3 regions of the Amycolatopsis sp. lyj-109 genome follow, and region 1 is predicted to be linked to each of the others. Evidence: riboswitches for the same ligand, from Rfam matches in the RefSeq annotation. Region 1 holds a riboswitch; each other region holds the start of a gene.
The links. A riboswitch is a leader RNA that binds a small molecule or an ion and turns the genes downstream of it on or off. The one in region 1 is predicted to bind S-adenosylmethionine.

Region 1 (4,373 bases):
GCCGCGCTGCCGGCGACCGGCCTCTACCCGCTCGCGACGGTCGCGGTGTGCGTCGTGGCGTACTCGTCCGGGCAGCTGCTGCACGCGTCCGGGCTGCTCGCCACCTACGTCGCCGCGCTGGTGCTCGGCAATTCGCGGCTGCCGCACCGGTCGGACACGCTGTCGTTCGCCGAGGGCCTGGGCTGGTTGGCGCAGATCGGGCTGTTCGTGCTGCTCGGGCTGTTCGCCTCGCCGGGCCGGCTGCTCGACGCGATCGTGCCGGGCCTGGTCGCGGGCGCGGTCGTGCTGCTGCTGGCGCGGCCGGTCTCGGTCGTGCTGTCGATGCTGCCGTTCCGGCTGCCGTGGCGGGAACAGGCGTTCCTGTCGTGGGCCGGGCTGCGCGGCGCGGTGCCGATCGTGCTCGCCATGATCCCGCTTTCGCAGGGCCTGCCGGGCGCGCAGCGGCTGGTCGACGCGGTGTTCGTGCTGGTCGTCGTGCTGACGCTGGTCCAGGGGGCGACGCTCGGCCCGCTCGCGCGCAAACTCGGGCTGGCCAAGAAGTCCGAGGCGCACGAGATCGAGGTCGACTCCGCGCCGCTGGACGAGCTGGGCGCCGAACTGCTGCAGGTCCGGATCCAGCCGGGGTCGAAGCTGCACGGCGTGTACCTGTCCGAGCTGCGGCTGCCCATCGGGGCGACGATCAGCCTGGTCGTGCGCGACGGCACCGGCTTCACCCCGCAGAAGACCAGCCGGCTGCAGGAGCACGACCAGCTGCTGGTCGTCACGACGAGCGCGGTCCGCGACGCGGTCGAACGCCGGTTGCGCGCCGTCGACCGGGCCGGCCGTCTGGCTCGCTGGAAGGGCGAGTCCGGCCAGTAACGGAAATTAACGAACAGCCTTCCCAATAGTCCCTCTTTTGGCTTAATGTGCGCTCGATTGAGTGAACTTGGCGCCAGAGGAGAACCCGCCGTGAACCTTTCTGTGCGATGGGCGGGCTTGGCCGCCGCGGTCACCGCGGCCGTGGGACTCCTCGCCGCTCCGGCGGCCGCCGAGGTTTTTCCCGCGCTGACCCTGCCGTTCGAGGCCGGCCAGCAGGTCTACTCGGCGGGCATCCACTCCGACGACGGCAGCACCGGCGTGAAAAACGCGATCGACTTCAGCCCCGCCGACGGCACGGTTCGCGCCCCGCTGGCCGGCACGGTCCACCTGCAGCACTGCGCCGGCGGCGACTGGGTGACCCTCGATCACCCGGGTGGGTGGCGGACCGGCTACTACCACCTCGAGGGCATCCGGGTGACCGACGGCGAGCGGGCCGAGGCCGGGGCCGTGCTCGGCTCGACCGGCAACGCCCTGCCGTGCGGCGGCAGCAGCACGGGTGCCCACGTGCACTTCACGCTCTGGACGCTCCCGGACGCGGCCGCGGGCGACTGGGACGGCGTCGCCTTCTCCCGGATTGCGACAACGGTCGCGGAGGCCCTCGGTGAGCCGATCGACGGCAAGACCCTCGGCGGCTGGCGCTTCACCGCCGGGTCCGAGCAGTACTCGGGCACCGCAACGCACCTCGCGGACGGTGCGGTGGTCCAGCTGCCGGGCCGGTTCCGCGCACGTCCTTGATCCCGCGCGTCCCTGTTGGCGGGTCGCCAGCGCCCCAAGGCGGCCTTCGGTGCGTCAGACGCACCGAAGGCCGCCTTGGGTGCGTCAGACGCAACGAAGGCCACATTGGGGCGCTCGGTGCCGCTCACGGTCTGTGAGCGGCGTCTCAGAATGTGAAGCGGGACTTGGCCGGCCGCCGGTTTCTCGGTTACCTTCTGACTCAGGTCATGAGTGCCAGCGCGAAGCCCCGGCTTGCTGGCCGGCAACCCTCCTACCGCGGTGGGGTGCCCCGGGTGAAGACCGGGCCGGTCGCGTCGTGCGACGGGCAAGCGCGGGCCCCTCGCCGGGGTCCCCCGGATCGCCGAGGAGGCACCCCGATGACTCTCGCCATCGACCGCACCCAGCCCGAAACCCGCGAAATCCCTGAGACTCGCGACATTCCCGCCGTCGCGGGAGCGTCGCTGCGGGTGCCGCTGGTGACCGGCGGGGACATCGGCTACGCCAACCTCGACCACGCCGCGAGCGCCCCGTGCCTCGACGCCGTCCGCGCGAAGGTCGACGAGTTCCTGCCCTGGTACGCCAGCGTCCACCGCGGCGCCGGCTTCGCGTCGCAGGTCTCCACCAAGCTCTACGAGCGCACCCGCGACGTCCTGCGCCGCTTCGTCGACGCACGGCGGACCGACACCGTCGTCTTCACCCGCAACACCACCGACGCCTTCAACCTGCTCGCCCGCAGCCTTCCGCGGCACACCACGGTGATCGTGTTCGACACCGAGCACCACGCCGCTCTCCTGCCGTGGCAGGGCCCGAACGTCCGGCGCCTGCCGACCCCGCGGACCCGCCTCGCCGCGGTGTCCGCTGTGGACGAAGCGCTCGCCGACGCCCCGCAGGGACCGCGGCTGGTCGTCGTCACCGGAGCGTCCAATGTGACCGGTGAGCTGCTCCCGGTGGCCGAGATCGCCGCCGTGGCAAGGAAACACGGCGCCCGCGTCGCCCTCGACGCCGCCCAGCTGGCCCCGCACCGCCGGATCTCGCTCAGGGAACTCGACGTCGACTACGTCGCGCTGTCCGGCCACAAGCTGTACGCGCCCTTCGGCGCGGGTGCGCTGATCGGCCGCGCCGACTGGCTGCGCGCGGCCCGCCCGTACCTCGCCGGCGGCGGCGCGACCAAGCTCGTCACCGAAGACGCCGTCGTCTGGAACACCGGCCCGGAGCGCCACGAAGCCGGCTCGCCCAACACCGTCGGCGTCTACGCGCTCGGCGTCGCGTGCGAAACCCTCGGCGAAAACTGGGCCGCGATCGAAAACCACGAGCAGGCCCTGCTCACCCGGCTGCGCAAGGGCCTCGAGAGCCTCCCGGGCTGCGCCGAACTGCGGCTGTTCGACGCGCCGGTCGACCGGGTCGGCACGGTCAGCTTCGTCGTCGACGGCTTCGACCCGGGCTGGCTCGCCGCGGTGCTGTCCGCCGAGTACGGCATCGGCGTCCGCGACGGCGCCTTCTGCGCCCACATCGCGGCCAAGCGGCTGATCGGCGTCACCGGCGGCGACGGGCAGCAGGCGGTCCGCGTCAGCCTCGGCCTCGGCAGCACCGAGGAGCACGTCGACCGCGTGCTCCTGGCACTGCGGCAGATCGTCGCCCGCGGAGCCCGCTGGGAGTACGCGAAGGTGGACGGCCGCTGGGCGCCGGTCGGCGACCCGCGGGAGCTGCCGCCGTTCTGCTGAGCGCTAGCCTGGGCCGATGGGGAGAGGGCCGCGTTTCTGGTTTCCGCTGGCGTTGCTGGGATTCGCCGAGATCGCCCTGGCCGCGGTGCAGCTGCTGTCGCGCCGCAGCCAGGCCGAGAGCGAATCCGCGAACCTGCTGCTCGGGCCGGCGCCCTCGGCCGGGCCGACCTACAGTCAGGCGCAGTGGCGGCCCCTGGACGAGTTTTACGAGTTCGGGCGCGGCCTGCCCGAAGGGCCGGCCTGGCTGGTCACGCTCGGGGTGGTCCTCGCCGGCACGGCCGTCTGGTACGCGCTCGCCCTGCGGCCCGCCCGCACCGGGTGGTTCGTCCTGGGCACGGTCGGCGCGCTGCTCGCCGTCCCGCTGCTCGACCTGGTCGGGTCCTGGCAGTTCCGGCTCGGCGACGGCCTGCGCGGCCCGCTCGTGGCCACCCTCGGCCTGCTCGTGCTCGCCGCGTACGAACGCAGCCGGTTCGTCCTGCTGACGACGGCCGCGTTCGCGCTGGTCGCCGTGGTGCTCTCGGCGGACGTGGTGGGCGTCCTCGGCTCGGCGGTGATCCTCCTGGCCGCCGCCTTCATCACCCTGCTGCGGGGAAACCCGCGCTCGATACCCTGAGTCGATGGGGAGTCCGCGGAGGTCCTGGTTCCCGTTGGCCGCGCTGGGGTTCGCGCTGCTCGTGATGGTTGCGGTCGACCTGGTCCCGGCCCACGTCGAAGCTCCGCGGGGCTACCAGCGGCTGCACGGCCTCGCCACCAACGAACTCAGCGGCACGACGTACGCGAGTGCAGTCGCCTACGACGTGGTGCCGTCGGCGACCCTCGGCTGGCTCGCGGGCCTCGCTTGCGTGGTTCTCGCCGTGGCCGCCTGGTATTGGCGGCAGCTACGCCCGCAGCCAGGCCGCTTCGTCCTGGGCACGCTCGGGGCGCTGGCCGCCGTCCCGCTGCTCGACCTGGTCGGCGCCCTCCAGTTCCGGCTCGGCGGCGACGTCCGCGGCGCCCTGCTGGCGACGCTCGGCCTGGTGCTGCTGGCCGGCTACGAGCGCAGCGGGTTCCTGCTGGCCGTCGCCGGGGTGTTCGCGCTGG
Region 2 (4,373 bases), on a different contig from region 1:
GTCGCCGGCGGCGGCGCGGCCGCGCTGGCGATGAACAAGAGCATCACCGTCGACGTCGACGGCCAGCAGCAGACCGTGCACTCCTTCGGCGGCACCGTCGGCGAGGTGCTCGAGGACGCGGGCCTGTCGGTCGGCGAGCACGACTCGCTGTCCCCCTCGCCGCAGGCCGAGGTCGGCGACGGCGGCGTCATCAAGCTCGAGCGCGGCCGCCAGCTGAAGCTGGTCGTCGACGGCACCGAGCGCACCTCCTGGGTCCGCGCGACCCACCTCGGCGACGCGCTGAGCCAGCTCGGCATGTCCGAGATGGACAAGGCCGGCACGTGGATGTCGATGCCGAAGAGCGGCGAGCTGCCGCTGCAGGGCGCGACTGTCGAGATCAAGACCCTCAAGAACATCACGCTGTACGACGGCGGGAACGCGCCGAAGCAGGTGAAGACGACCGCGGTCACGACGAAGGAGTTCCTGGGCGAATACAAGCTCACCCTGGGCCCGGAGGACAAGGCCGAGGGTGGCCTGGACGTCAAGCTGACCGACGGCGCCGAGGTGCACGTCAGCCGCACCGGCGTCTCGACGGTCGTCCAGAAGGAGTCCATCGACCCGCCCGAGCAGCGCGTCGACGACCCGAACCTGACCAAGGGCAAGACCAGCGTCGAGGACCCCGGCACGCCGGGCGAGAAGGAAGTGACCTACAAGGTCACGCAGAAGAACGGCAAGGAGACCGGCCGGGAGAGCATCTCCGAGAAGGTCATCACCCAGCCGAAGCCGAAGATCATCCACGTCGGCAGCAAGGAAGCCCCGACCCCGGCCGTCGGCGACGGCTCCGCGTGGGACCGCATCGCGCAGTGCGAGTCGGGCGGCAACTGGTCGATCAACACCGGCAACGGCTACTACGGCGGCCTCCAGTTCGACAAGCGCACGTGGGACGCCTACGGCGGCGACGAGTACGCCGCGCTGCCGAACCAGGCTTCGCGCGAGCAGCAGATCGCGGTCGCCGAGAAGGTCAAGGCCGGCCGCGGCGGCAGCTACAGCGCCTGGCCGGTCTGCGGCAAGAAGGCCTGACAGCTCCTCGAACCGGCCCCCGTCCACACGGACGGGGGCCGGTTCGCGTGCGCAAAAAGGCATCACGCGTGATGCCCCTCCAATCACGCGTGATGCCCTCCCAATCACGCGTGATGCCCGCTCAATCACGCGAGATCCGCCGCTGATCACGCGAGTTCCGGGTTCAAGTAGGCTCGTCCGGTGGTTGAACTGCTGGGACCTGCCGAAATCCGCGGGCTGGCGGCCGAACTCGACGTGCGGCCGACCAAGAAGCTCGGGCAGAACTTCGTGCACGATCCCAACACCGTCCGCCGGATCGTCGAACTCGCCGGGATCACCCCGGACGACGTCGTCCTCGAGGTCGGGCCCGGGCTCGGGTCGCTGACGCTCGGGCTGCTCGGCACCGGGGCGCCGGTCGTCGCCGTCGAGATCGACCCCAAGCTCGCCGAGCGGCTGCCGAAGACCGTCGCCGAGCGGGGCCCCGAAGCCGCGGAACGGCTGACCGTCGTCGGGGCCGATGCCCTGCGCGTCACCCGCGAGGAACTCGGCGAGCCGACCGCTCTCGTCGCCAACCTGCCCTACAACGTCGCCGTGCCCGTCGTGCTGCACCTGCTGGCCGAGGTGCCTTCGCTCAAGAAGGGCCTCGTGATGGTGCAGACCGAGGTCGCCGACCGGATGGCCGCCGGCCCCGGCAGCCGGATCTACGGCGTGCCCAGCGTCAAGCTCGCCTGGTACGGAAGTGCACGCAAAGTCGCCGCGGTGCCACGCTCGGTGTTCTGGCCCGTGCCGAACGTCGATTCCGCGCTCGTCGCCTTCGAACGTGGCGACTCGACGGCGTCCGAAGACCGGGAGCTGCTCTTCGGCCTGGTGGACGCCGCCTTCTCACAACGCAGGAAGACGCTCCGGGCCGCGCTCGCGGGCTGGGCGGGCTCGGCCGAACGGGCCGGTGAGCTGCTCACGGCCGCCGGGATCGACCCGAGAACCCGTGGTGAGCAGTTGGACGTACACGCCTTCGCCCGGATCGCCGCCGCCCGTTAGGCACTCCACAGTGGAAGCGTGAAACACGCCCTCGCCGCTCATGATCCCGCGATCCGGACACCGCCACTCGTGTGATCTGGGCCAACGGGCTTGCTTTCGCTCCGTGGGATCGGTTTTACTCAGTACGTCCATCCCGAGCGACTGAGAGACCTGGCTCGCCGAAGTCGCAGCAACCACCCTCCACAGGGCAGGTGCTACCGCCAGGACCGATGGAGGCCGTTTTCGATGAAGAGGGTAGCTCGCCCCCTGCTCCTGACCAGGCGTCGCGTAGTCGACGAAGGCCGCCGCTCCGTGACCGCATGTCGACGCTCCAACTGAGCTAGTCCGACCCGGTCCACCTCTTCTTCATGCACCGTCCGAACAGGACGGAACTCGCTTGCGGCCGGGTGCTGCGCGCTGCGTGCACCCTGTTTTCTGGAGCCTTCGTGATCACCGTCGAAAACCTGTCCAAAACCTTTGCCACCAACGGAAACTCCGTCGTCGCGCTGCGGGACGTGAGCGTCGACGTCCAGGCCGGCTCGCTGTTCGGCGTGGTCGGTCCCGCCGGGTCCGGCAAGTCCGTCCTCGCCCGGTGCATCGCCCTGCAGGAGCGCCCCGACCGCGGCGTCGTCCGCCTCGACGGCCTCAACACCGGCACCCTCGACGGCCGCCGGCTCCGCGAGATCCGCCGCCAGCTCGGCGTCGTCTCGACGAAGCCGGAGCTGATCGCCGAGCGCACCATCGCCGGCAACATCGCCTCCCCGCTCGAGCAGCTCGGCGTCGACGGCCCGCAGCGCCGCAGCCGGGTCGGTTCGCTGCTCGACCTCGTCGGCCTGACCGCGCGTGCCGCGCAGCGTCCCGGCGAGCTGTCCGTCGGTCAGCTCCGCCGCGTCGCGGTCGCGAAGGCGCTGGCGGCGGCCCCGGCCGTGCTGCTGGCCGACGACCCGACCGCCGGCGTCGACCCGGAGGAGGCCGGCGCGGTGCTCGCCGTCCTCGACCGGGCGCGCTCCGAGCTGGGCGTCACCGTCGTCGTCACGACGCCGGACGCGGGTGTGGTCCGCCGGGTCTGCGACGACGTCGCGGTGCTGGAGGACGGCACGGTCGTCGAACGCGGCACGGTGCTCGACCTGATCTCGGACCCGGCCAGCCGCACCGCGCAGGCGCTGCTGCCGGCCATCGAGACCACCCGCGCGCAGGTGGCGCGCTACGACCGCGCGGCCGACGTCGTGCTGGTCGGCTTCGCGTCGGTGGGTGCGCTGCTGCCCGAGGCCGCCGGTCGCTTCGACGTCGAGTTCGCCACCATCGGCGGCGGCCTGACCCGCATCGGCGACACCCCGGTCGGCCGCTTCCGCCTCGGCGTCCGCGGCGAGCGGGCCGACGCGGCGCTGGCCTGGGTCGCCGAGCGCGGCGGCCACGTGACGCACACCGCCCGCGGCCCGCAGGGTGTCGCGGCTGCCTGACCGGCCCGACTTCGTGAAGGCCACCTTGAGGAAGTACAAGTTCCTCAAGGTGGCCTTCACGAAGTTACTGCCGGAAGTGTGAGCGGCGGGGGCCACGTAGGCTGGTCGGGTGCTCGCCGTAGTTCCGCCCCCAGTCACCGTCCGGGTCCCGGCCAAGGTCAACCTGCACCTGTCGGTCGACGACCTGCGCGAAGACGGTTACCACGAGCTGGTGACCGTGTTCCAGGCACTGTCGCTGACCGACGAGGTGACCGTCGCGGTCACCGAAGAGCCCGGCATCGAGGTCTACGGCGAGGGGGAGGGCACGGTCCCGACCGGCCCCGAGAACCTGGCCTGGAAGGCCGTCGAGGCCCTGGCCGCGCACGTCGGGCGCACCGAAGAGCCGAAGGTCCGGGTGGTGCTGCGCAAGGGCATCCCGGTCGCCGGCGGCATGGCGGGCGGCAGCGCCGACGCGGCCGCGACGCTCGTCGGGCTGGCGAGCCTCTGGAACCTCGACGTCACCCGCGACGAGCTGGCCGAGCTCGCCGCCGGACTGGGCAGCGACGTCCCGTTCGCCATCTACGGCGGCACCGCGCTGGGCACCGGCCGCGGCGAGCAGCTCGTCCCGGTGCTGTCGCGGCACACGTTCCACTGGGTGCTGGCCTTCGCCGACGAAGGGCTGTCGACGCCGAAGGTGTTCGGCGAACTGGACCGGCTGCGCGCGGCGGGCAACCCGCCCAGGATCGGCTCGCACACGCCGGTCGTCGAGGCGCTGGCCTCCGGCGATCCGCGCCAGCTGGCCCTGCTGCTGGGCAACGACCTCCAGGCGGCCGCGGTCTCGCTGCGGCCCGACCTGCGCCGCACGCTCCGGGCGGGCGT
Region 3 (4,373 bases), on a different contig from region 1:
CGGTAGTTCTCGACGACGAGCAGCACGATCGTGACCGGAAGCATCAAGACGGCGCCGACGGTGCAGTAGAGCCAGACGAACTGGGTGCCACCGGAGGAGATCCGCTTGGCCGCCAGGTTCCACCCGGCGTGCACGACAGCGGCAACGAGGACGAGGGACAAGGCGGTGGTGTTCACGGGACCCCTTCGGGTTTTCGCGCGCGCGAAAACCGGGTCCTCCAGGCTTTTGCCCCGTCAGATGAACGACCGGCCGTCCAGGCCCGCCGATGGTGCCGCTCGGACCAGACCCGCCGGCCCTGGTTGTGGTGGACAGTGTGGTGCGGACCGCGTGTGGTGCGGACCGCTCGGACCGGCGACGGAACCCTAGGCACTGACGTCACCCACGGTACTCCCGGCGCCGGGCGCCGGCGGCCCGGCTGTTAGAGTTGTCGCTCGCTGCCCGTGCGGCATTCCGTCATGGAGGAAACCGGCTCATTCGAGCGGGGCCACTTCAGCGCGGCGGCGAATCTCACCGAGTGAAACAGGAGTTGCCCTATGGCCAACATCAAGTCGCAGATCAAGCGCATCACGACGAACGAGAAGGCGCGTCTGCGCAACCAGGCGATCCGGTCCTCGGTGAAGACCGCGATCCGCAAGGTCCGCGAAGCCGCCGAGGCCGGCGACAAGGCCAAGGCCGCCGAGCTCCAGCGCGACGCCGCCCAGAAGCTCGACAAGGCCGTCTCGAAGGGCGTCATCCACGCCAACCAGGCCGCCAACAAGAAGTCCGCGCTGGCCAAGCGCGTCAACGCGCTCTGAGCTGGTTGATTTCTGGGAAGGCCCCGGCTTCGGCCGGGGCCTTCTTCATGTCCGGACGCGGCTCGAGAGCCGGCACGCCCCGGCGCGCTGTCCGATGGTCGGCGCCGCCCGCAGCAATCAGCGGTCGCCCTTCGCCGCGGCCACCTCGAGGACCGCTCGTTCCAGCGCGTAGCCCGGGTCCGCCGCCGCGCCCTTGACCTCGGCGTTCAGCCGCGCGACCACCCGCATCGCCGTCGCCAGGCCGTCCGGGTTCCAGCCGCGGGACTGGCCCTGCGCCTTGCGGATCTTCCACGGCGGCATGCCGAGCTCGCCCGCCAGCTGGTTCGGGTTGCCCCGGCCGGCGCCGGAGACGCGAGCGATCGTGCGGACCGCGTCAGCCAGCGCGTCGGCGACGAGGACGTGCGGGACGCCCAGCTGCATCGCCCAGCGCAGCGACTCCAGGGCCGCCGAACGGTCGCCGCCGACCGCCTTCTCCGCGACCGCGAAGCCCGTCACATCGGCCCGGCCGCGGTGGTAGCGGCGGACCGCGTCGGCATCGACGGCGCCACCCGTGTCCGCGACCAGCTGCGTCGCCGCCGAGGAGAGTTCCCGCAGGTCGGAGCCCACGGCGTCGAGGAGAGCGGCGACCCCGGCCGGGTCGATCTTGCCGCCCACCCGGCGCACCTCGTGCCGCACGAACTGCTCCCGCTCGGCCGGTTTGGTCAGCTTCGGGCACTCGGTGACGACGGCGCCGGCCTTTTTCAGCCCAGCCGGGAGCGACTTGCCCGCCTTGCTGCGGCCGCCGCCGGTGTGCACGACGACGAGCACGACCCCGTCCGCCGGGTCCTTCAGGTAGGCCGCGACGGCATCGGACAGCTCCTGCGAGATGTCCTGCGCCGACTCGAGGACGATCACCCGGCCTTCGCTGAACAGCGACGGGCTGACCAGTTCGGCCAGCTCAGGGGCTGTGAGATCGGACACCCGGACGCGGGTCAGCTCCGCGGTCGGGTCCATCGCGCGGGCGGCGGCGAGCGTCTCGCGGACGGCCCGCTCGATCAGCAGTTCTTCCTCCCCCAGCACCAGCTGCAGCGGGGCCGGGGCGGTGGCTTGCGCGGTCACCCGGGAATCCTCTCACTTGCGCTCCCGTGCCTCCGCTCCGGTGATGTCGGGCGGCCACCGTGGCACGGTCCGAGCGCGATGTCGTACGGTGTAGCCGAGGCAGCCCGCCCCGGAAATTCCGGCGTGCGTGGCACCGACAACTGAATACCGCTCATCCAGAGGGGCAGAGGGAACGGCCCGACGAAGCCCCGGCAACCGGCGTACAGCCTGTCATCCCGCGATCGCGGGATAGCTGACGACCACGGTGCCAATTCCGGCCCGCTTCGGCGGGGCAGATGAGGAAGGAACCTCGCGATGACCGCCACCCTCGGAACGACCTCCACCACGAAGACCCCGGATCTCGGTCCCGCCGTCGAACTGGTGTCGAAGGAAGAGGGCCACCGGCAGCCGCTCGCTCCGGAGTTCGTCTCCGCCGAAGACTTCTCGCCGCTCGAGGTCGCCTACGACTTCGGCCGCGTCCGGCGCGAGGACATCGAGGCCGGCCCCAAGAACATCTGGCGCTACAAGAAGCTCCTTCCCGTTCCGTCCAACGTCGAAGAGATCCCGAACACCGAGCCGGGCGCGACGCGGCTGGTCCGCGCCGACCGTCTCGCCAAGGAACTCGGCCTCAAACGCGTGTGGGTCAAGGACGACACCGGCAACCCGACGCACTCGTTCAAGGACCGCGTCGTCGCCGTCGCGCTGGCCGCGGCCCGCGAGTTCGGGTTCGAGGTGCTCGCGTGTCCGTCGACCGGCAACCTGGCCAACGCGACGGCCGCCGCCGCGGCCCGCGCCGGCTGGCGGTCGGTCGTGCTGATCCCCAAGACCCTCGAGCGCGCCAAGATCCTCACCACCGCGGTGTACGACGGTGACCTCATCGCCATCGACGGCAACTACGACGACGTCAACCGTCTTGCCACCGAGCTCGCCGGTGAGCACCCGAAGTGGGCGTTCGTCAACGTGAACGTCCGGCCGTACTACTCGGAGGGCTCGAAGACGCTGGCCTTCGAGGTCGCCGAGCAGCTCGGCTGGCGCATCCCGCCGCAGATCGTCGTCCCGATCGCCTCCGGTTCGCAGCTGACCAAAGTGGACAAGGGTTTCCGCGAGCTGGGCCAGCTCGGTCTCGTGGACGCCAGCCCGTACAAGGTGTTCGGCGCGCAGGCCACCGGCTGCTCGCCGGTGTCGGCCGCGTTCCGCGAAGGCCACGACGTGGTCCAGCCGGTGAAGCCGGACACGATCGCCCGCTCGCTGGCGATCGGCAACCCGGCCGACGGCCCGTACGTGCTCGACATCGTCAACCGCACCGGCGGCGCGATCGAGGATGTCTCCGACGAAGAGGTCGTCGAAGGCATCCGCCTGCTGGCCCGCACCGAGGGCATCTTCACCGAGACGGCGGGCGGGGTCACCGTCGCCACGGCGAAGAAGCTGGTCGAAACGGGCAAGCTGGACCCGGACGCCGAGACGGTGTTGCTCATCACCGGCGACGGCCTCAAGACCCTCGACGCGATCGAGAACCACGTGGGCCCCAAGGCCACCCTGCCGCCCTCGGCCGCGGCCGTGAACAAGGCTCTCGGCTACTGAGCTCCGGCCGGGGCGGGCACCTCTTGGCCCGCCCCGGCACTCAGCGGCGAGGCGGCGACGCGGGCCGCGCGGCTCGCCTTTGACGGCAACACCTCCTTCCGGACTATCGGGCCGCTAGGGTCGACACCCGCCAGGGCGTTGACTCGATCGCGGGGGGTTCGGGATGAAGTGGGCTGCGGACACGTCCGGAGATCTCGGCAAGCATTGGATGGTCACGGCCGAGCGCGACGGCCAAGCCTTGCCGGTGACGGTCGTCGCGAGGTGGCGGTGGTACAAGAAGGGGTCTCGGCGAGACCGCATCAGATACGCCGCCGTGGAAGTCGCCGCTCTCACCGGTTCGGCCGCGATTCCGGTGGCCGCAGCCGCCCACCTCGACTCGGTCATCATCGCCGCGATAGGCGCCTTCGTGCTGATCGCCACCGGTGTCCGGACCACCTTCGGCCTGCACGAGAACTGGGTGGAGCACAGCCAGGTCGGCTACGCGATCGAGCGTGAAGCCGCATTGTTCCTCCAGTCGTCACCGCCTTACGAAGGCGCGGACGCCGTCCAGGTGCTGGTCGCCCGCGTCGAGACTCTTGCCGAAGAGGGCGGCCAGCAATGGGCTCGACGTCGGATGACCGTCGAGCGCAGCCGCCTGACCCACGAGAACGCCCAGAAGAATTGACGGTCCGCCTCACCGGCGAGGTGGACCGCGCGGCTCGCCGCGGCGGGCGATCGCCGTTCCGGTGACCACCGCGGTGTCGCCGTCCACGTCGGTGCGGGTGACTCGCGCGCCGAGGGCCGTCAGGGTGTCTATTGTGGACTTGCTGGGGTGACCGTAGCTGTTTCCCGCCCCCACGCTGACCAATGCCACCCGCGGGGCCACCGCCGCGAGGAACGCCGGCAGCGAGTAGCGGCTGCCATGATGGGGCACCTTCAACA

Region 2: another riboswitch for S-adenosylmethionine. It lies ahead of ACLJQF_RS18060 (methionine ABC transporter ATP-binding protein); the one in region 1 lies ahead of ACLJQF_RS27780 (aminotransferase class V-fold PLP-dependent enzyme).
Region 3: another riboswitch for S-adenosylmethionine. It lies ahead of thrC (threonine synthase); the one in region 1 lies ahead of ACLJQF_RS27780 (aminotransferase class V-fold PLP-dependent enzyme).

The regions. Positions count from the first base shown of each region.
Region 1 covers NZ_JAJPWR010000013.1:97,273-101,645, reverse strand. The annotation lists gene ACLJQF_RS27790 (potassium/proton antiporter) at 1-858, shown strand, start outside; gene ACLJQF_RS27785 (M23 family metallopeptidase) at 949-1,593, shown strand; SAM riboswitch class IV at 1,796-1,910, shown strand; gene ACLJQF_RS27780 (aminotransferase class V-fold PLP-dependent enzyme) at 1,950-3,293, shown strand; gene ACLJQF_RS27775 (hypothetical protein) at 3,310-3,906, shown strand; gene ACLJQF_RS27770 (hypothetical protein) at 3,911-4,373, shown strand, end outside.
Region 2 covers NZ_JAJPWR010000007.1:246,848-251,220, reverse strand. The annotation lists gene ACLJQF_RS18070 (transglycosylase family protein) at 1-1,059, shown strand, start outside; gene rsmA (16S rRNA (adenine(1518)-N(6)/adenine(1519)-N(6))-dimethyltransferase RsmA) at 1,240-2,076, shown strand; SAM riboswitch class I at 2,202-2,292, shown strand; gene ACLJQF_RS18060 (methionine ABC transporter ATP-binding protein) at 2,502-3,515, shown strand; gene ACLJQF_RS18055 (4-(cytidine 5'-diphospho)-2-C-methyl-D-erythritol kinase) at 3,625-4,373, shown strand, end outside.
Region 3 covers NZ_JAJPWR010000011.1:120,134-124,506, forward strand. The annotation lists gene ACLJQF_RS25035 (EamA family transporter) at 1-176, opposite strand, end outside; gene rpsT (30S ribosomal protein S20) at 534-794, shown strand; gene holA (DNA polymerase III subunit delta) at 912-1,892, opposite strand; SAM riboswitch class I at 2,041-2,174, shown strand; gene thrC (threonine synthase) at 2,187-3,452, shown strand; gene ACLJQF_RS25055 (DUF4231 domain-containing protein) at 3,697-4,116, shown strand; gene ACLJQF_RS25060 (ComEC/Rec2 family competence protein) at 4,126-4,373, opposite strand, start outside.